Metabacillus sp. B2-18: one gene and its partners. The protein of the gene in region 2 interacts with the protein of the main gene of each other region in a pairwise test. Links are inferred from orthologs where the notes say so. Each region holds a gene or a part of one and is shown on either strand. Other genes may lie near its edges.

Region 1 (5,649 bases), 1.4 Mb from region 2 along the record:
CTGCCATGTTAGGAGCAATTGGCGGAACGTTAGCTGTTCTAGGTGTCATTGTACTACCGATTACTTCTGGTGATACAGCATTTAGAAGTGCACGTATGATCATTGCAGACTATTTAAACATTTCTCAATCTAAAATTATGAGTCGCCTTTGGATTGCGATTCCATTGTTTGTTATCTCTTTTGCTCTAACTAAAATAGACTTTACACTATTATGGCGTTATTTTTCTTGGGCAAACCAATCAACAGCAGTAATTGCATTATGGGTAGCTTCAATGTATTTGTTCATCGCTAAGAAAAACTATTGGATTGCTATGATTCCAGGAATTTTCATGACAATGGCCACCTCCACGTATATTTTGAATGCAGCAATTGGCTTCGGATTATCATTAACAACATCATATATCGGCGCAAGCATCATCACTGTTTTAATAACTGGTCTCTTCTATAAGGCTGCTATTAAGGCAAGAGAAAATAAATTACAACTTGATGATGACATAAACATTGCAGCATAGCATTTTCCAAAAAAGAAGCAGCTTTCCCAGCTGCTTCTTTTCTATTTATAATTTCAATTATTAGTCCTTGTCTTTCTTAAACTCATATTTAATTTATGTTAAAATAAGCTATCTAAAAGTTTAAGGGAGACTAACATGAAATTACACACTCTAATTGAATACTGCTTGCTAATCTTTTTTTCTGGAATTTACTTTGCCTTTCTAGGTTTTGAGTCTAGTGGGGTTACGTTTATTATCGGGGTTATATTCATTTACATAATTATTTCGCTCTCACTAAAGCGAATTCTTCCCCATTATCACCTTGCGGATAAAAAAATGCCTATTTTAGTTAGTGTACTACTAGTAATTGGTTCTGTCTTTATAACGATGCTTATTTTAACGATCTTGGCTACATAAAAGCATTTCATTTATTCACCTAAATTAGTTGGTGGTTTTCCTTGATTATGCCTTCTTTTTCTTTTAAAAATGAAAAGCGCAATAAAAAGAATTCCACCAATAATAATTAAAATCGGTAAACTTCCAACTAAGAAAATAAAAATACTAGACATTGATTTTAAAACAACATTAACACTTTCCATGAACTGCTTCTTTGTCCGTTCCCAAGTATTCAAACCCTCATTATCAAGTTCTGGAACATTTACTTTATCTTCTCTAACTTGAAGCGTTACAGTAGCTAAACTAACTTGATTATCTAAGTAATTCATTCTTCCCTTTATTGTCTCAATTTCTTCTTGGATAGCAGCTAAGTCGCTTGAAATTTTCAATAAATCCTCTGTTTTTTCAGCCTTCTCCATAAATTCAAGTAATCTTTTTTCAACAACTTGTTTAGATTTCAAACGTGATTCAAGATCAACATATTCTTCTGTTACATCTTGGCCTGAAATTGAACGATCTAAAACCTTTGTACTTCCCTTTTCAACACTCTCCAAAAATAAGTGAAAAGATTCCTGTGGTATTCTCACTGTTATTGTACCTTCAACCGTTTCTCCATCATCCACAGAGTAGGAATGAGATTGTACAACATATCCATGTAAAGTTTCTGTTTTCTCTTGAACAAATTTCACTGTTTCATCAAAGTTCGATACTTTTATAGACAGGTCAGCTGTATAAATAACCATCCTGCCACTATCAAAGTTATCTTCCTTTTTTTCCTTTTCAACCGTATTTTCTACTGAATCTGCTTCTGAATGCTCTTTCTTTTCCAGTTCCGGAACAGCTTGATCAGAAGATTGACCCGTCGTATTCTCAGTTGCACTCTCACTTGAATTATTACTACAACCAGTAAAAAGGATAACAAGAAAGAATGAACATAAAAGAAACCTCCACTTTTTCATCTTTTTAACACTTCCTTTGTTGTGTTTGACTTATATATGTAGTCGCTTAAAAGGATGAAATGTTACAAAAATATGGAAGATAAATTTAAAAAGACGACAAATAAAACTTTGTCGTCATCGTTGTATCAACTATTCTGTTTTACTTAAATGATCAAATGGGAAAAAGATAAATTCAGATTTACCCAAAATACGATCTTTTTCAATTAAACCTAGACCGTTTCGACTATCCATGCTATTTAGTCGATTATCTCCCATAACAAAATAGTTACCGTTCGGTACCTCTATCTCTTCAAAATCATCAGTTAAGTCAATTCCTATACTCTCTGCTTCCTTTTCATTACTATCAAGATATGGTTCCTCTATAACCGTTCCGTTGACATACACTTTTCCATCTTGCGCACTGACCTTATCTCCTGGGACACCTATTACACGTTTTACATAGCGAATGTTTTCTTCTTTGCCATCAATAATAACAATATCACCTTTATCAATCTCACCAATAAACTTTAACGTTTTATTAACAAAAAGACGATCCCCATCATGTAGTGTTGGATCCATCGAAGACCCTTCTACAAGATATGGTTCAAATAAAAAAATACGAATAATCATAGCTAGTCCAACCGCTAGCACAATAGCCTTTGTCCATTCCCACATCTTTGACTTCGTTGTTTCTGTTTCAGTTTGCGACATGAAGATCCTCCTATATTACATTGCTCTTTTATCATTATACCTTTTTATATGGATATTTTGCCAATAAATATCCTATTTCTATAAAAACAATTAAACCCCAAATGAAGATATATCATTTGGGGCTTAGAAATAATTTTACGTTTATTTACTTGAAGAAATTCTTCAAATTAAAGGTAAATTCTTATACGACCTCTAGTTCAACTTCAATATTTCCTCTTGTTGCTTTTGAATATGGACAAAATCCATGTGCCTTTTCAACCAATTCTTCAAGCTTGTCCTTTTCAATTCCCGTTCCTTTTACTTGTAACGTAACACCTAGTTTAAAACCATCATCAGACTCGTCCTTTAAAAGACTAACATTTGCTGTTACTTCAGATTCAAAGTTCACATTTTCTCTTTTTGCAATTAATTGTAATGCACCATCAAAGCATGCAGAATAACCAGCCGCAAATAATTGTTCAGGATTTGTTGCTTCAGGCATTTCCTTGGCTCTAGGTGAACCTGGCATTGCTAATTGTAAATTGATATTGCCGTCAGATGACTCAACTCTGCCATCTCTTCCACCGACTGCTGTTACTGTTGACGTAAATATTGGTTTTGACAAGTTAATTCCACCTTTCAATCCTATCTTTTTGTCTACTACTTTTATTTACCCAACTTTTTTTACTTTTAATCACTACAGTTGTAAAAGAATTCTCAAAAAAGAAAAACAGACTGATTTCTAGTAAACTAAAAACCAGTCTGCTTTTTTACAATTTTTTATTCATTAACAGGCTTTTTTAAAATTCCTAACATTAAAGCAGTAACTACTGCACCTATAACAATAGCTAATAGATATAAAACTGGGTTACCTTCAACTAAAGGAATAACAAATGCACCGCCGTGTGGTGCGCGTAATCCATTTCCGAAGAACATTGCTAAAGCTCCAGCTACTGCAGAACCAGTGATAATGGAAGGAATAACACGAGCTGGATCGGCCGCTGCAAAAGGAATAGCACCTTCTGTAATAAATGAAGCACCCATAATATAACAAGTAATACCTGCTTCACGTTCACGTTTCGTAAATTTATTTTTGAATAACGTAGTTGCTAATGCAATTCCTAGTGGAGGAACCATACCGCCAGCCATAACTGCAGCATGCGGAGCAAAGTTTCCTGCATCAATCATTGCTATACCAAATGTGAAAGCAGCTTTATTGATTGGACCACCCATATCTACTGCCATCATACCGCCTAATAGTAAGCCTAGAAGTATTAAGTTTCCTGTACCTAAGTTACTTAAGAAGTCACTAATCACACCATTTAATGCACTTACAGGTTGATTTACTACAAAGAACATGATCATTCCAACAGTGAATATACTTAAAACCGGATATAACAGAACGGGTTTAATTCCTTCTAAAGAAGCTGGCATGCCAGATAAAAGTTTCTTTAAAAGTACAACAATATAACCTGCTAAGAAACCAGCAATTAATCCACCCAAGAAGCCTGCGCCACCTTGAGCTGCCATAAATCCACCAACCATACCTGGCGCTAATCCTGGACGGTCAGCAATACTTAATGCAATGAATCCAGCTAATACAGGAATCATTAATCCAAATGCATTTCCGCCACCAATTGTGCTCAATGCTTCAGCAAAGGCGTTATGTGAAGGGTCGTTAGGATCTGATGCATGAATTCCAAACATGAATGATAAGGCAATTAAGATACCGCCACCTACAACAAACGGTAACATATTAGATACACCGTTCATTAAGTGCTTATAAAATCCAGTTCTTTCACCACTGCGATCTTCTTTTTTCGATTCTCCACTTCCTTGATAAATTGGAGCATCTTGATTTACAGCACGATCTAATAATTCTTTTGTTTTACGAATACCATCAGCAACTGGAACAATGATCACATGCTTACCTTTAAAACGTTCCATTTCTACTTGTTTATCTGCAGCTACGATAATCGCTGTGGCTTCTTCTATTTCTGCAGGAGTTAAAACATTTTTAGCTCCACCGGAACCATTCGTTTCTACTTTTAACGATAAGTTCAGCTCTTTTGCTTTTTCTTTTAATGCATCTGCTGCCATATACGTATGAGCAATACCCGTTGGACATGCAGTAACAGCTAATATTTTACCTGTTTTCCCCTCAGTTGGCACAGCTTCATTCTCATCTTCTTGAACATCATATTGGTCGATAATCGCCAACACTTCATCCTCTGTTTTTGCTTGAAGTAACTGATCTCTTACTTCTTGCTTCATTAATATACTTGAGAGTTTTGACAATGCTTCTAAGTGGGTATTGTTTGCGCCCTCTGGAGCAGCAATCATAAAAAACAAATAACTTGGCTGACCATCTAATGATTCATAATCCACACCAGTTGTTGAGCGTCCAAACACAATAGCGGGTTCTTTCACTGCATTTGTTTTAGCATGAGGAATGGCAATACCATCACCAATTCCTGTTGTACTTTGTTTTTCACGATTTAATACGGCTTGCTCGTAAGCCGCTTTGTTTGAAAGCTTACCAGCACGATCTAATACATCAACTAATTCTTTTACAACATCGCCCTTTGATGTTGATTGGATTTCTAATTTTATTGTCCTTTTTGTTAATACTTCTGTTATCCTCATCATTTTTCCCCCTCTATATTTTGACTACTTCTATTTGAGGTAATAACTCTTCTACTTCTTTTTTTGTACAAAGCTCAAGTGAAAATGCTGTTGCACTGCCTGAAGCAACACCAATCTTAAACGCTTCTTCCAGCGATTTATTTTCGGAGAAAGCACTTAAAAATCCACCAACAACTGAATCACCGGCACCAACAGAATTTAATACCTTTCCTTTTGGTACATTTGCTACATAACTGAATTCATCTGTAACTAGAAGTGCCCCTTCACCAGCCATTGAGACAATCACATGCTTTACACCTTGTTGGACAAGTTGCTTCGCATATTTATGTGCATCTTCTACAGATTGAATGTTTGTTTCAAACAATTCCCCTAATTCATGATGGTTCGGTTTAATTAAGAATGGTTTTTCAGATACAACTTCTTTTAGTGCATCACCAGAAACATCTGCCACTACTTTTATCTCTTTCTCTTTACAAATAGTCATGATT
Region 2 (8,251 bases):
GTAAGATTCATATTAACTGATATTCTACAACATCAGCATTCAGTTCCTAGAGTGATACAAAAAAAGATCAGCATTTCTACTGATCTTTTCCATCTTACTTGGCGACGTCCTACTCTCACAGGGGGAAAAAACCCCCAACTACCATCGGCGCTAAGAGCTTAACTTCCGTGTTCGGACTATCGGCCTGCGATAAGCGGCGAATCTCCGCGTCAGCTTGTTCATTCAGATCCTCATGTGCCAAGACCGCACACTCCGGTCTTCATTCTCTGCGCTTCCTTGATCTTCTTGCTTCTCCCAAGCCTCAGGCTAGTAGTTTTACTTTGTCTCTAATTTTTATTTTCAAACCTTCGGTTTAACAACCTATAACTACACAAAAAAAGATCAGTATCTCTACTGATCTTTCCTTCATCTTACTTGGCGACGTCCTACTCTCACAGGGGGAAACCCCCAACTACCATCGGCGCTAAGAGCTTAACTTCCGTGTTCGGACTATCGGCCTGCGATAAGCGGCGAATCTCCGCGTCAGCTTGTTCATTCAGATCCTCATGTGCAAAGAAGCACACTCCGGTCTTCATTCTCTGCGCTTCCTTGATCTTCTTGCTTCTCCCAAGCCTCAGGCTAGTAGTTTTACTTTGTCTCTAATTTTTATTTTCAAACCTTCGGTTTAACAACCTATAACTACACAAAAAAAGATCAGTATCTCTACTGATCTTTCCTTCATCTTACTTGGCGACGTCCTACTCTCACAGGGGGAAACCCCCAACTACCATCGGCGCTGAAGAGCTTAACTTCCGTGTTCGGCATGGGAACGGGTGTGACCTCTTCGCCATCATCACCAAATAATGTGGTTTACGGCTTCCGATGAACTTCACATTTCTGCGTCATCTCATTCGTCAACATCCTCACGTACTGAAGTACGCTCCGGTGTCTCCTCAATCGATTCCTTGAACTGTTCGTTCCTCGAAACCCTTTCACTTTGTATAAAGTTTTCAAGAATATTATATTCCTTCAAAACTAGATAACGAATCACAATTCAATTCACTAAGCTAACGCGCTTTTATTAGGTTAAGTCCTCGATCGATTAGTATCAGTCAGCTCCACACGTCACCGCGCTTCCACCTCTGACCTATCAACCTGATCATCTTTCAGGGATCTTACTCACTAATGTGATGGGAAATCTCATCTTGAGGGGGGCTTCATGCTTAGATGCTTTCAGCACTTATCCCTTCCGCACATAGCTACCCAGCTATGCCTTTGGCAAGACAACTGGTACACCAGCGGTGCGTCCATCCCGGTCCTCTCGTACTAAGGACAGCTCCTCTCAAATTTCCTACGCCCACGACGGATAGGGACCGAACTGTCTCACGACGTTCTGAACCCAGCTCGCGTACCGCTTTAATGGGCGAACAGCCCAACCCTTGGGACCGACTACAGCCCCAGGATGCGATGAGCCGACATCGAGGTGCCAAACCTCCCCGTCGATGTGGACTCTTGGGGGAGATAAGCCTGTTATCCCCGGGGTAGCTTTTATCCGTTGAGCGATGGCCCTTCCATGCGGAACCACCGGATCACTAAGCCCGACTTTCGTCCCTGCTCGACTTGTAGGTCTCGCAGTCAAGCTCCCTTGTGCCTTTACACTCTACGAATGATTTCCAACCATTCTGAGGGAACCTTTGGGCGCCTCCGTTACATTTTAGGAGGCGACCGCCCCAGTCAAACTGCCCACCTGACACTGTCTCCCAGCCCGATCAGGGCTGTGGGTTAGAATTTCAATACAGCCAGGGTAGTATCCCACCGACGCCTCCACCGAAGCTAGCGCTCCGGCTTCTCAGGCTCCTACCTATCCTGTACAAGCTGTACCAAAATTCAATATCAGGCTACAGTAAAGCTCCACGGGGTCTTTCCGTCCTGTCGCGGGTAACCTGCATCTTCACAGGTACTATAATTTCACCGAGTCTCTCGTTGAGACAGTGCCCAGATCGTTACGCCTTTCGTGCGGGTCGGAACTTACCCGACAAGGAATTTCGCTACCTTAGGACCGTTATAGTTACGGCCGCCGTTTACTGGGGCTTCGGTTCAAAGCTTCGCTTGCGCTAACCTCTCCCCTTAACCTTCCAGCACCGGGCAGGCGTCAGCCCCTATACTTCGCCTTGCGGCTTCGCAGAGACCTGTGTTTTTGCTAAACAGTCGCCTGGGCCTATTCACTGCGGCTTTTCCGGGCTATTCACCCTAAAAAGCACCCCTTCTCCCGAAGTTACGGGGTCATTTTGCCGAGTTCCTTAACGAGAGTTCTCTCGCTCACCTTAGGATTCTCTCCTCGCCTACCTGTGTCGGTTTGCGGTACGGGCACCTCTCACCTCGCTAGAGGCTTTTCTTGGCAGTGTGGAATCAGGAACTTCGGTACTATAGTTCCCTCGCCATCACAGCTCAGCCTTCGCGACAACGGGATTTGCCTCGTTGTCAGCCTAACTGCTTGGACGCGCATATCCAACAGCGCGCTTACCCTATCCTTCTGCGTCCCCCCATTGCTCAAATGGTGAGGAGGTGGTACAGGAATTTCAACCTGTTGGCCATCGCCTACGCCTTTCGGCCTCGGCTTAGGTCCCGACTTACCCTGAGCGGACGAGCCTTCCTCAGGAAACCTTAGGCATTCGGTGGAGGGGATTCTCACCCCTCTTTCGCTACTCATACCGGCATTCTCACTTCTAAGCGCTCCACCAGTCCTTACGGTCTGGCTTCACAGCCCTTAGAACGCTCTCCTACCACTGTTCTAAAAGAACAGTCCACAGCTTCGGTGATACGTTTAGCCCCGGTACATTTTCGGCGCAGAGTCACTCGACCAGTGAGCTATTACGCACTCTTTAAATGGTGGCTGCTTCTAAGCCAACATCCTGGTTGTCTAAGCAACTCCACATCCTTTTCCACTTAACGTATACTTTGGGACCTTAGCTGGTGGTCTGGGCTGTTTCCCTCTTGACTACGGATCTTATCACTCGCAGTCTGACTCCTGAACATAAGTCTTTGGCATTCGGAGTTTGACTGAATTCGGTAACCCGATGGGGGCCCCTAGTCCAATCAGTGCTCTACCTCCAAGACTCTCATTTCAAGGCTAGCCCTAAAGCTATTTCGGAGAGAACCAGCTATCTCCAAGTTCGATTGGAATTTCTCCGCTACCCACACCTCATCCCCGCACTTTTCAACGTGCGTGGGTTCGGGCCTCCATTCAGTGTTACCTGAACTTCACCCTGGACATGGGTAGATCACCTGGTTTCGGGTCTACGACCACGTACTTATTCGCCCTATTCAGACTCGCTTTCGCTGCGGCTCCGTCTTATCAACTTAACCTTGCACGGGATCGTAACTCGCCGGTTCATTCTACAAAAGGCACGCCATTACCCATTAACGGGCTTTGACTACTTGTAGGCACACGGTTTCAGGATCTCTTTCACTCCCCTTCCGGGGTGCTTTTCACCTTTCCCTCACGGTACTGGTTCACTATCGGTCACTAGGGAGTATTTAGCCTTGGGAGATGGTCCTCCCTGCTTCCGACGGGATTTCACGTGTCCCGCCGTACTCAGGATCCACTCTGGAGGGAACGAAGTTTCAACTACAGGGTTGTTACCTTCTTTGACGGGCCTTTCCAGACCTCTTCATTTACTCCGTTCCTTTGTAACTCCGTATAGAGTGTCCTACAACCCCAAGAGGCAAGCCTCTTGGTTTGGGCTTCTTCCGTTTCGCTCGCCGCTACTTAGGAAATCACGTTTGCTTTCTCTTCCTCCGGGTACTTAGATGTTTCAGTTCCCCGGGTCTGCCATCAACACCCTATGTATTCAGGTGAAGATACTACTCCATTACGAGCAGTGGGTTTCCCCATTCGGAAATCTCCGGATCAAAGCTTACTTACAGCTCCCCGAAGCATATCGGTGTTAGTACCGTCCTTCATCGGCTCCTAGTGCCAAGGCATCCACCGTGCGCCCTTAACAACTTAACCTTTGACATCGAAGATGTCGTTTAAATCAATTATTAAGAGAATCACTAAACTAAGCGTTTAAACTCAGTGAATTACTTGAATTGTTTTCGTTATCTAGTTTTCAAGGAACATAAAACACAGGATGTTCAAATGCTCTACGCATTTAGACTCCTATGTGTTGAGTCTTACTTATATAGAAAGATCTAATGATCTCTCAAAACTAAACAAAATACCAAGCGTACTCCATTTTCCTTAGAAAGGAGGTGATCCAGCCGCACCTTCCGATACGGCTACCTTGTTACGACTTCACCCCAATCATCTGTCCCACCTTAGGCGGCTGGCTCCTTACGGTTACCCCACCGACTTCGGGTGTTACAAACTCTCGTGGTGTGACGGGCGGTGTGTACAAGGCCCGGGAACGTATTCACCGCGGCATGCTGATCCGCGATTACTAGCGATTCCGGCTTCATGCAGGCGAGTTGCAGCCTGCAATCCGAACTGAGAATGGTTTTATGGGATTGGCTTGACCTCGCGGTCTTGCAGCCCTTTGTACCATCCATTGTAGCACGTGTGTAGCCCAGGTCATAAGGGGCATGATGATTTGACGTCATCCCCACCTTCCTCCGGTTTGTCACCGGCAGTCACCTTAGAGTGCCCAACTTAATGCTGGCAACTAAGATCAAGGGTTGCGCTCGTTGCGGGACTTAACCCAACATCTCACGACACGAGCTGACGACAACCATGCACCACCTGTCACTTCGTCCCCCGAAGGGGAACCTTCTATCTCTAGAAGTAGCGAAGGATGTCAAGACCTGGTAAGGTTCTTCGCGTTGCTTCGAATTAAACCACATGCTCCACCGCTTGTGCGGGCCCCCGTCAATTCCTTTGAGTTTCAGTCTTGCGACCGTACTCCCCAGGCGGAGTGCTTAATGCGTTTGCTGCAGCACTAAAGGGCGGAAACCCTCTAACACTTAGCACTCATCGTTTACGGCGTGGACTACCAGGGTATCTAATCCTGTTCGCTCCCCACGCTTTCGCGCCTCAGCGTCAGTTACAGACCAGAGAGTCGCCTTCGCCACTGGTGTTCCTCCACATCTCTACGCATTTCACCGCTACACGTGGAATTCCACTCTCCTCTTCTGCACTCAAGTTCCCCAGTTTCCAATGACCCTCCACGGTTGAGCCGTGGGCTTTCACATCAGACTTAAGAAACCGCCTGCGCGCGCTTTACGCCCAATAATTCCGGACAACGCTTGCCACCTACGTATTACCGCGGCTGCTGGCACGTAGTTAGCCGTGGCTTTCTGGTTAGGTACCGTCAAGGTACCAGCAGTTACTCTGGTACTTGTTCTTCCCTAACAACAGAACTTTACGACCCGAAGGCCTTCATCGTTCACGCGGCGTTGCTCCGTCAGACTTTCGTCCATTGCGGAAGATTCCCTACTGCTGCCTCCCGTAGGAGTCTGGGCCGTGTCTCAGTCCCAGTGTGGCCGATCACCCTCTCAGGTCGGCTACGCATCGTCGCCTTGGTGAGCCGTTACCTCACCAACTAGCTAATGCGCCGCGGGTCCATCTGTAAGTGATAGCCGAAACCATCTTTCAATTTCGAACCATGCGGTTCGAAATGTTATCCGGTATTAGCTCCGGTTTCCCGGAGTTATCCCAATCTTACAGGCAGGTTACCCACGTGTTACTCACCCGTCCGCCGCTAACCTCAGGGAGCAAGCTCCCATTGGTTCGCTCGACTTGCATGTATTAGGCACGCCGCCAGCGTTCGTCCTGAGCCAGGATCAAACTCTCCAATAAAGAGTTGATATAGCTCATAAAGTTTGTACTATATAGTACGTTTTTTTTGTTAATCGAAATTAACGTTGGCACGCTTGGTTTTGTTTAGTTTTCAAAGATCATATCTTGTCCAATTCGTATCTCTCAACGACTGGACTATCATCTTAACACGTAATAAAAATTATGTCAAACATTTTTAAAATGTTTTTTAGAAGATGATTGTTAGAATTACTCAATCACTTATAATTCGTGACTGGATTTACATCATACCAATAATATTCATAACTATCAACTGGTAATAATTTCATACTTGTTTAAACGTCAAATATCTCTGCCCTAAATAGTTCAATACTGTATAGATAAGTGCAGCCAACAATATTGATAACTCTTCTCCATATATATTGGTACTTAAAACGTTCTTATTTATCAAACTGTACCCTATATTATAAGAAACATAATAGCTTACTAAAATGACAAATAAGAAAAGAGCAATTCCTTTTTTATTATTAACATTGCTGTTAAACGTAAAATTTCGATTAAGAAAATAGCTAATAATAGCTCCTATACCATTACCTATAAAAGTTGATACCCAATAAGAAAAACCAAATACATTTAATAGCAAGAATATCGAAGAGATTCCAATGATAGTATTTATTAGCCCGACTCCAATAAATCGTATAATTGTGTTTGACTTATTATAATAATTCTTTATGGTCTGAAGCATCAGTTTCAATATTCCTTTTAATAAGTTGTTTTGTTAAACCTAAAGTATTTATATCAATACTATATCTTGGTCGTCGTTTTGACTCTTTATAAATCTTCCCAATGTACTCTCCAATTAATCCAATGGCTATTAACTGTAGTCCGCCAATTAACCAAATAGATGTAATTAATGATGTCCACCCTGTCTCTGTTTCTCCAATAAACTTTAAAGTTACAAAATATGATCCAAACAACAAACTAGTAAAAAAAGAGAGGAATCCTAGAAGTAAAACAAACCTTATTGGTGTTACTGAAAAAGAGGTTATGCCTTCAAAAGCAAAGGAAATCATTTTCTTTAAAGGATATTTGGTATCTCCAGCAAATCTTTCTTTTCGATCATAATAAACAGCTGTAGATGGAAACCCAATCAAAGGAACTATTCCTCTTAAAAATAAATTTACTTCTTCAAATTTTTCTAACTCCTCAACAGCCCTTTTACTCATTAAGCGATAATCAGCATGATTATAGATTAAATTGACACCTAGTTTCTGCATTATTTTGTAGAATGCTTCTGCAGTTGTTTTCTTAAATAGTTGATCCGTATCTCGTTTATCTCTTACACCATATACAATATCAAAGCCCTCATTATATTTTAAGATAAAATCTTTTATAACATCTACGTCATCTTGTAAGTCTGCATCAATAGATATAACACAATCTGATGAATCTTTAGCTGCAATTAATCCTGCTAATAACGCACTTTGGTGTCCAACATTTCTTGCTAGTTTTAAACCATGTACTTTTTTATTTTTTAAGCTTTCTTTATAGATAATAGACCATGTTTGATCTTTGCTCCCATCGTCTACAAGTAATATATTACTCTGATCTGATATTAACCTAACTTCTATAAGATGATCTAATTTATCAATTAATACAGTTAAAGTTTCAGGTAAGACTTCTTCTTCGTTATAGCAGGGTACGACTATTGTAAGTATTGGTTCCATCTATGTAATACCTCCCAGATTTTACATTGCTTTATATAAATAGATTTTCCAAACTGAAGATTCACTTTGAAATGTCTTCTCTAGTACTAGATTATTCTCAGTTGCATTATCTATTGGAACAGTTGAAAAAATAAATGAACCTCCTAGGTTTTTAAATGCTTCTGTATTTAATTCAAGATTTCTTAACGTTTTTTTAGAATTCTTCTTAAACATATAATGCTTACCAAGTTCATCGGTGAAGATATAGCAACGTCCACCCCACTCATCAAAATAAGTTCTTATTGTTTTGTTTTTTTCGAGTTCTTTTTCGATAATTTTTCTGAATTCATACTTATAGCTCAAGGGATAAAAATTATTATATGTATCTAATGTATAAAAACCGTTATATTGCGGAATTGCCGGATGAATACCAATACTAGCAATTCTATAGTCTTTTTGAGGTAATCCTATATAAGATTTAATTTCATTAAAAAGTGACTCAGAATAAAACTCTTTAACAGAAGGCTTTTTATGATAAATAACCTCATCATTAAATCCTAGAAGTAAAACAATCTGTGCTATAATGAAGAAAAAAGCATAGGGCTTCCAGCTCTTTCTGTGGTTCCAAATAATTTTTAGACCTAGCGCAAAGCCAACATATATAACTAGAGGTCTCAAGAAGTGAAATCTAGCAAAATTAAAAGTATCCATAACATGAAATTTCTCTGTTAGTGGAAGCCAGCCCTTATAAAACCAAAAGGCATACCATGCAGATAATGCAAAATTAAGTATAAAGAGAAAGAGAAACACC
Region 3 (6,489 bases), 4.1 Mb from region 2 along the record:
ATCTCCCCCAATCTTCCTTGTACACATTTATATGTGAGACGAGGGGAAACATTCTCAATAATTACAAGAAGAACTGAAGAAAGTAATAGACAATTCCTGCCAAAATAGCAGCTGCGGGCAGTGTTACCACCCAAGTAAAAATCATTGTTTGGGCTGTACCCCAATTAACTCCTTTTACCCGATTTGAAGCACCTACACCTAGTATAGAAGAAGAAATCACATGAGTTGTACTAACAGGTAGGTGAAAATAAGTTGCTGCAAAAATAATTGAAGCAGACGACAGATCTGCAGCAACCCCGTTAACTGGTCGGATTTTCATAATTTTGTTTCCAACCGTTTGAATAATTCTCCATCCACCAATAGATGTACCCAATCCCATTGCTAAAGCACAGGAAAATTGTACCCAAAACGGAATATCCATTGTTTGATGATAGTTATTGGCAATAAGAGCTAATGTGATAATCCCCATTGCTTTTTGGGCATCATTTGTCCCATGTGTATAAGCTTGAAAAGCAGCGGTTAAAATTTGAATTCTCCTAAATCGATTATTCGATTTTGTTAGCGAGTGATTTTTGAACAGCACTTTAAAGAGACTAAACACAACATATCCAACGATAAATGCTAGAATTGGTGAAATTAGCAGTGATTGAACAATTTTTGTAAATCCTGAGTAGTTAATACTTCCAAAGCCAGACGCGGCAATTGCTGCCCCAACAATTGATCCAATAATTGCGTGTGAAGAGCTGCTCGGTATTCCGTAATACCATGTAATCAAATTCCATGCGATTGCAGAGACAAGGGCTGATAAGATCACAACAGATCCATTTTCTAATGTGAATGGATCCACAATCCCACTTGTAATCGTCTTTGCCACACCCGTAAACGTAAGTGCCCCAATAAAATTCATAACAGCTGCAAGAATGACCGCATGTCTTGGTTTAAGCGCTTTTGTTGAAACACTCGTTGCAATCGCATTTGCCGTGTCATGAAATCCATTGATAAAATCAAAAGCTAAAGCGCCTACGACAATGAAGCATGTAATTAGTAAGGTCATCTCCATCTAGCTCGGCTCCTTACGCATTTTTCATCACAATGCTATCAAGTGTATTTGCCACTTTACGACAGCTGTCAACGATGCCCTCGAGAGATTCATAGATGTCTTTATACTGAATGATTTTAATCGGATCTTTTACGGTAGCAAACAGATTTTTCACAGCCGTACGAAGTAAATTATCACTATTTGTTTCATGTTCTTTAAGCTTTATTGAATACGGTGAGATGGCTTGTAATTTTTTCTGTGATAAGCATGTAACCGCTAATGAAATTTCTACGGCACATTGATGGTTAATGTTCACGAATTTTCTCATGTGCTCGGTTACATTTGTGACGGAATACATTTCAAAAAGTGCAGCAGTATGTTCAATACCGTCTAGTACGTCATCGATATCGATCGCAAGTTGAAGGATGTCCTCTCTGTCGATTGGCGTGATAAACGTTTGGTTAAGCTCTCTCGTAATCGTTTGAATGAGCTCATCACCTGTTGATTCATACTCTTTTATTGCTTCTAAGAAAATCTGTAACTCATGATGATTTGAAATGTTTTGCTCAATGCAATACTGTGTTGTTGATTTAAGATTGTCTGTCATTTTTAATAAAAGCTCTGAAAATTTATCTTTTTTACCCTTTGAAAACACCGTTTATTCCCCCAAGAAACCTTGTCCTTATTTATTGATACGTATGTAAATATAAAAACATGACAAATTTATCAAGTTTACTCGTATTGTAGCTTATTCAATGGTTATTATGCTAGATAGTTGGAAAATATTTTCGTCGACATTTGTCTAAATTAGTCGATTGTATGAGGAATAGATTTTCTTCTCTTGGTATATTTGGGACTAGAATCGAGGGCTGGCGCTTATACCTGTCTCGAGTCAGGGAGAATCGGGACTCGAACCGGGGGCTGGCTTTTATACCTGTCTCGTTTCAAGGACAATCGGGACTACAATCGGGGGCTGGCGCTTATTCCTGTCTCGTTTCAAGGACAATCGGGACTACAATCGGGGGCTGGCGCTTATTCCTGTCTCGAGTCAGGGGGAATCGGGACTCGAATAGGGGGCTGGCTTTTATACCTGTCTCGTTTCAAGGAGAATCGGGACTACAATCGGGGGCTGGCGCTGATTCCTGTCTCGATTCAAGGACAATCGGGACTACAATCGGGGGCTGGCGCTTATACCTGTCTCGAGTCAGGGGGAATCGGGACTCGAACCGGGGGCTGGCTTTTATACCTGTCTCGTTTCAAGGAGAATCGGGACTCCTATCGGGGGCTGGCGCTTATTCCTGTCTCGATTCAAGGAGAATCGGGACTCCTATCGGGGGCTGGCTTTTATACCTGTCTCGATTCAAGGAGAATCGGGACTACAATCGGGGGCTGGCGCTTATTCCTGTCTCGATTCAAGGACAATCGGGACTCCTATCGGGGGCTGGCGCTTATTCCTGTCTCGATTCAAGGACAATCGGGACTACAATCGGGGGCTGGTGCTTATTCCTGTCTCGATTCAAGGACAATCGGGACTCCTATCGGGGGCTGACGCTTATACCTGTCTCGATTCAAGGACAATCGGGACTCCTATCGGGGCTGGCGCTTATTCCTGTCTCGATTCAAGGAGAATCGGGACTCCTATCGGGGGCTGGCGCTTATTCCTGTCTCGATTCAAGGACAATCGGGACTCCTATCGGGGGCTGGCGCTTATTCCTGTCTCGATTCAAGGACAATCGGGACTCCTATCGGGGGCTGGCGCTTATTCCTGTCTCGATTCCCGGGTGAATAGCAATTATTCCTGCGATTTGGGCAATTTACACTCAGTTCCTGTTAATAGAGCACAAACTAAAAAAGAACCCAACACAAATGTGCTAGGTTCCCTATTATTTTTATTCTTCTTCAACTAACGTTTTTTTACGACGCACCTTGCTTAATGCTTCATATACGATTGGCACTATAACAAGCGTTAATAACGTGGAACTTGTTAAACCACCAATTACCGTTACACCAAGGTCTTTTGAGATCATCCCGCCGCCTTCTAGTCCTAGTGCTAGTGGGATGAGGGCACCGATTGTAGCGATTGCTGTCATGAGGATTGGACGAAGACGAGTTGTACCCGCTTCTAAAATGGCCTCACGTGTGCTTAAGCCTTCTTTCTCCTTGTGGATTACGCGGTCAATTAATACAATCGCGTTTGTTACAACGATACCGATCAGCATTAGAGCACCAATCATTGAGTTAACACTTAATGTTTCACCAGCAATTAATAAGCCGACAAGAGCACCGATTACTGTAAACGGTAAGGAGAACAGAATCGCGAATGGTGCTAGTGCTCCACCGAAAGTGATAACTAAGATCAGATAAACGATCGCAATCGCTGCTAACATGGCTAAACCTAATTGAGTAAATGATTCTTGGATGTCCGCTGATACCCCACCCATATTTACTTCAATTGTTGACGGAAGTTCTAAATCGTCTACCTTTGTTTGAACATCTGTTGAAACTTTTGCAACATCATCTGTTGTGATTTCACCTGAAACTGAAACATAGATTTTTCCATCACGTCTTGTGACAGTATTTGATGTTTCACCTTCTTGTACGTCAACTACATCACCAATTTTCACTCCTGTTCCAAGTGGAGATTGAATGGTTTTTTCTGTTAAATCATCAACATTTTCATACGTTTCTTCATCAACTTGAAGATACACATTTAGGTCTTCACCGTCTTTTTCAACTGTTGTTAATACTGGACGTTCTCTTGTTGGGTTAAGCGCCATACCGATTTGAGCTGCTGTTAATCCGTACTTACTTAACTCTTCTTGATTAGCTACAAATGTGTACTCTTCATATGTTTCTGACATACTTGATTCTACATTTTTAAGAGAATCATTGTTTTCCATAATCTCTTGGATATCTGCTACAACAGGCTCAATGTCTTCCATGCTGTTGCCATAAACATACATTGTAATTGCATTGCTAGATCCCATTGAAGCAAAGTCTTGTGAAGCCCATTCTCCCCCACCAGCTGCTACTTCAATTAAATCTTCAACAACTTGTTCTTTTTCTTCTGCAAATTCAGGTGTGTCATCTTCATAAAGAATGAAGAACATCGCACTGTTTGTATCACCAGGATTCATTGGGTTTTCACTACCAAGTGAATATTGTACTGTTTTCACATGTTCTCTATCCAAGAAGAATTCTTCAGCACTTAAAGCTGCTTCTTCTGCTTGCTCTCTTGTTTCACCTGGCTCTGGTTTGTACGTAACGATCATCATTTTTTCTTCTTCAGATGATAAGAAACTAACCCCGATAACCGGAACTAAGAATAAACTTCCTACTAACATAGCAATCGCAATCAAGGAGGTAATGATCTTGTGGTTCAACGTCCAATTTAGAATTGAACGATAAGCACCTGTCATTTTGCCTGGTTTGTGTTCGTCATGTTGCTTTAATTTTTTGCTTTCACCATATAAATTTTTCTTAAATAAACTGTGCGCCATCATTGGTACAATTGTGATTGCAACTAATAATGATGCTAAAAGCGCAAATACCATTGTTAATGCGAATGGTAAGAATAGTTCCCCGATCATTCCTTTTACAAGCGCTAACGGTAAGAATACCGCGATCGTAACGATTGTCGATGACATAATTGGTATGAACATCTCTTTTGTTGCTTCACGAACTAATGCCTTACCTTTTAATTGTTCACCTTTAAGTGACATTCTTCGGTAAATATTTTCAATAACAACGATCGAGTCATCAACAACACGACCAATCGCAACAGTCATCGCACCAAGTGTCATCATGTTCAGCGTAATACCCATTTGATTTAACAGGATAATTGCGATCAATAATGACAACGGAATTGAAATAATTGAGATTAATGTTGATTTAATATCTCTTAAGAATAAGAGAATAATAACAACCGCGAAAAGTGCTCCAAATAGTGCTTTACTTAGCATTGTCCCAACTGACTCTTCAATTGGTGTTGCTTGGTCAAGTGTATAAACAACATCAAGACCTTCAATTTCATCTTCAAAATCAGCTAATTTTTCTTCAATACCGTTGGCAACATCTACTGTATTAGCGTCTGATGCTTTTACAATTTGAATACCGATTGCTTCTTTCCCATTAGTACGAGAAATCGACTCTGCCTTTCCAACTAATTCGATATCAGCAATTTCTGAAAGTTTCACAGTAGGCAATTCGATCTTAGCAGACATTTGTGCTTGGGCTTGGGCTTGGGCTTGGCCCGCACCAGTTTGTGGTGACTGAGCGGTCATATCAGCCGATTGACCACCTTGTGCTGCTGCCTGTTGATTTCCTTGCGCCGAAGGCATAACTGGAATTTCAATATTTTTCAAATCATCAATTGTTGTAATGTTTCCATCAACTACCACAGATTTTTCTGTTTCATCTAATGTTAAAACTCCTAATGGAAAATTAACATCAGAGCCTTGAATAAGACCTTTTACTGTCTCTGTATCTAAACCTAGCTCTGTTATTTTATCTTCTTTAAAAGTAAACAATACTTCCTCTAACTGTTGTCCAGATACTTGAACAGAAGAAACACCTTCAACCCCTTCTAAAGCAGGGATGATTTCGTCTTCAACAACAGTGGTAAGCTCTGCAAGTGATTGATCTTCATTCGCAATACTTAATGCTAAAATAGGAAATGCATTTAAACTAATTCTTGAAACGCCAGGTTCATTAGCGCCATCAGGAAGTTCAATATCCGTTAATGCATCGTTTAATTCATCTTCAGCTTCATCCATATTTTTTTCAAATCCGTATTCGATTTGAAGCGATGATGCATTTTGCATAGAGTTTGAGCTAACAACATTTACTCCATTTAAATTTTGAACAATCTTTTCAATTGGTTCTGTGACATGATCAGCGACTTCTTCAGGAGTAGCCCCTGGATAAATGGTTGTAACTGAAATAATCGGGGTATTAATATTCGGGATTGTTTCAAGCTTCATGTTTAATCCGGAATATAGCCCAGCTACTGTTATAATTATTGTAAGCAGCCATACAGCAAATTTGTTTTTCAATACAAAATTAATTATGCTATTCATAACATCCTCCATTTTTTAGAATCTAATTGACTATCGGGTCACAATAATTAATAATATAAATGACTAGTCAGTCAGAGTCAACGAACATTTTGTTAATAAACTTTAATTTTTTTGTAAATGTTTTTATATCAAGCTATAAAAAACTCAATATAGAGGCTAAGTCTTTTGTAGTAAGGAGGTCAAAATGAAGGAAAAGGAAAAGAAAATTATTGAGGCCGCCGTTAGTATTTTTGCCACAAAAGGATATTCCGCTACATCGATTCAAGAAATTGTTGATGCTTGCGGAATTTCAAAAGGCGCTTTTTACTTATACTTTAAATCGAAGGATGCCCTACTTCTGGCAGCATTTAAGTATCAATTTCAATTAATTCA

Evidence for each region. The genes of interacting proteins can lie anywhere in the genome.
Region 1: the proteins of LPC09_RS01595 (region 2) and LPC09_RS08640 interact in binary tests that used the Bacillus subtilis proteins (3 or more experiments, as listed by UniProt). The link is inferred for Metabacillus sp. B2-18 from one-to-one orthologs.
Region 3: the proteins of LPC09_RS01595 (region 2) and LPC09_RS21965 interact in binary tests that used the Bacillus subtilis proteins (3 or more experiments, as listed by UniProt). The link is inferred for Metabacillus sp. B2-18 from one-to-one orthologs.

What each region holds. Positions count from the first base shown.
Region 1 is NZ_CP088245.1:1,716,955-1,722,603, reverse strand. What follows is about bases 2,729-5,649. They hold LPC09_RS08640 (PTS fructose transporter subunit IIABC), read right to left. Parts: upstream 5,162-5,649; coding sequence 3,296-5,161; downstream 2,729-3,295. Other genes in these bases: pfkB (1-phosphofructokinase), read right to left, coding at 5,175-5,649; LPC09_RS08645 (organic hydroperoxide resistance protein), read right to left, coding at 2,729-3,140. Outside these bases: LPC09_RS08665 (carbon starvation CstA family protein), read left to right, coding at 1-512; LPC09_RS08660 (hypothetical protein), read left to right, coding at 648-908; LPC09_RS08655 (DUF4349 domain-containing protein), read right to left, coding at 920-1,846; lepB (signal peptidase I), read right to left, coding at 1,976-2,536; more of LPC09_RS08645, read right to left, coding at 2,718-2,728. UniProt on the Bacillus subtilis protein: The phosphoenolpyruvate-dependent sugar phosphotransferase system (sugar PTS), a major carbohydrate active transport system, catalyzes the phosphorylation of incoming sugar substrates concomitantly with their translocation across the cell membrane.
Region 2 is NZ_CP088245.1:289,402-297,652, reverse strand. Bases 5,457-8,251 are described here. They hold LPC09_RS01595 (glycosyltransferase family 2 protein), read right to left. Parts: upstream 7,462-8,251; coding sequence 6,451-7,461; downstream 5,457-6,450. Other genes in these bases: LPC09_RS01590 (DUF6044 family protein), read right to left, coding at 7,483-8,251; LPC09_RS01600 (GtrA family protein), read right to left, coding at 6,060-6,479.
Region 3 is NZ_CP088245.1:4,339,438-4,345,926, forward strand. What follows is about bases 2,729-6,489. They hold LPC09_RS21965 (efflux RND transporter permease subunit), read right to left. Parts: upstream 6,118-6,489; coding sequence 2,929-6,117; downstream 2,729-2,928. Other genes in these bases: LPC09_RS21970 (TetR/AcrR family transcriptional regulator), read left to right, coding at 6,302-6,489. In the rest of the region: LPC09_RS21955 (inorganic phosphate transporter), read right to left, coding at 62-1,060; LPC09_RS21960 (DUF47 domain-containing protein), read right to left, coding at 1,074-1,694. UniProt on the Bacillus subtilis protein: Required for self-resistance to surfactin, an antimicrobial lipopeptide surfactant produced by B.subtilis. Also required for swarming motility.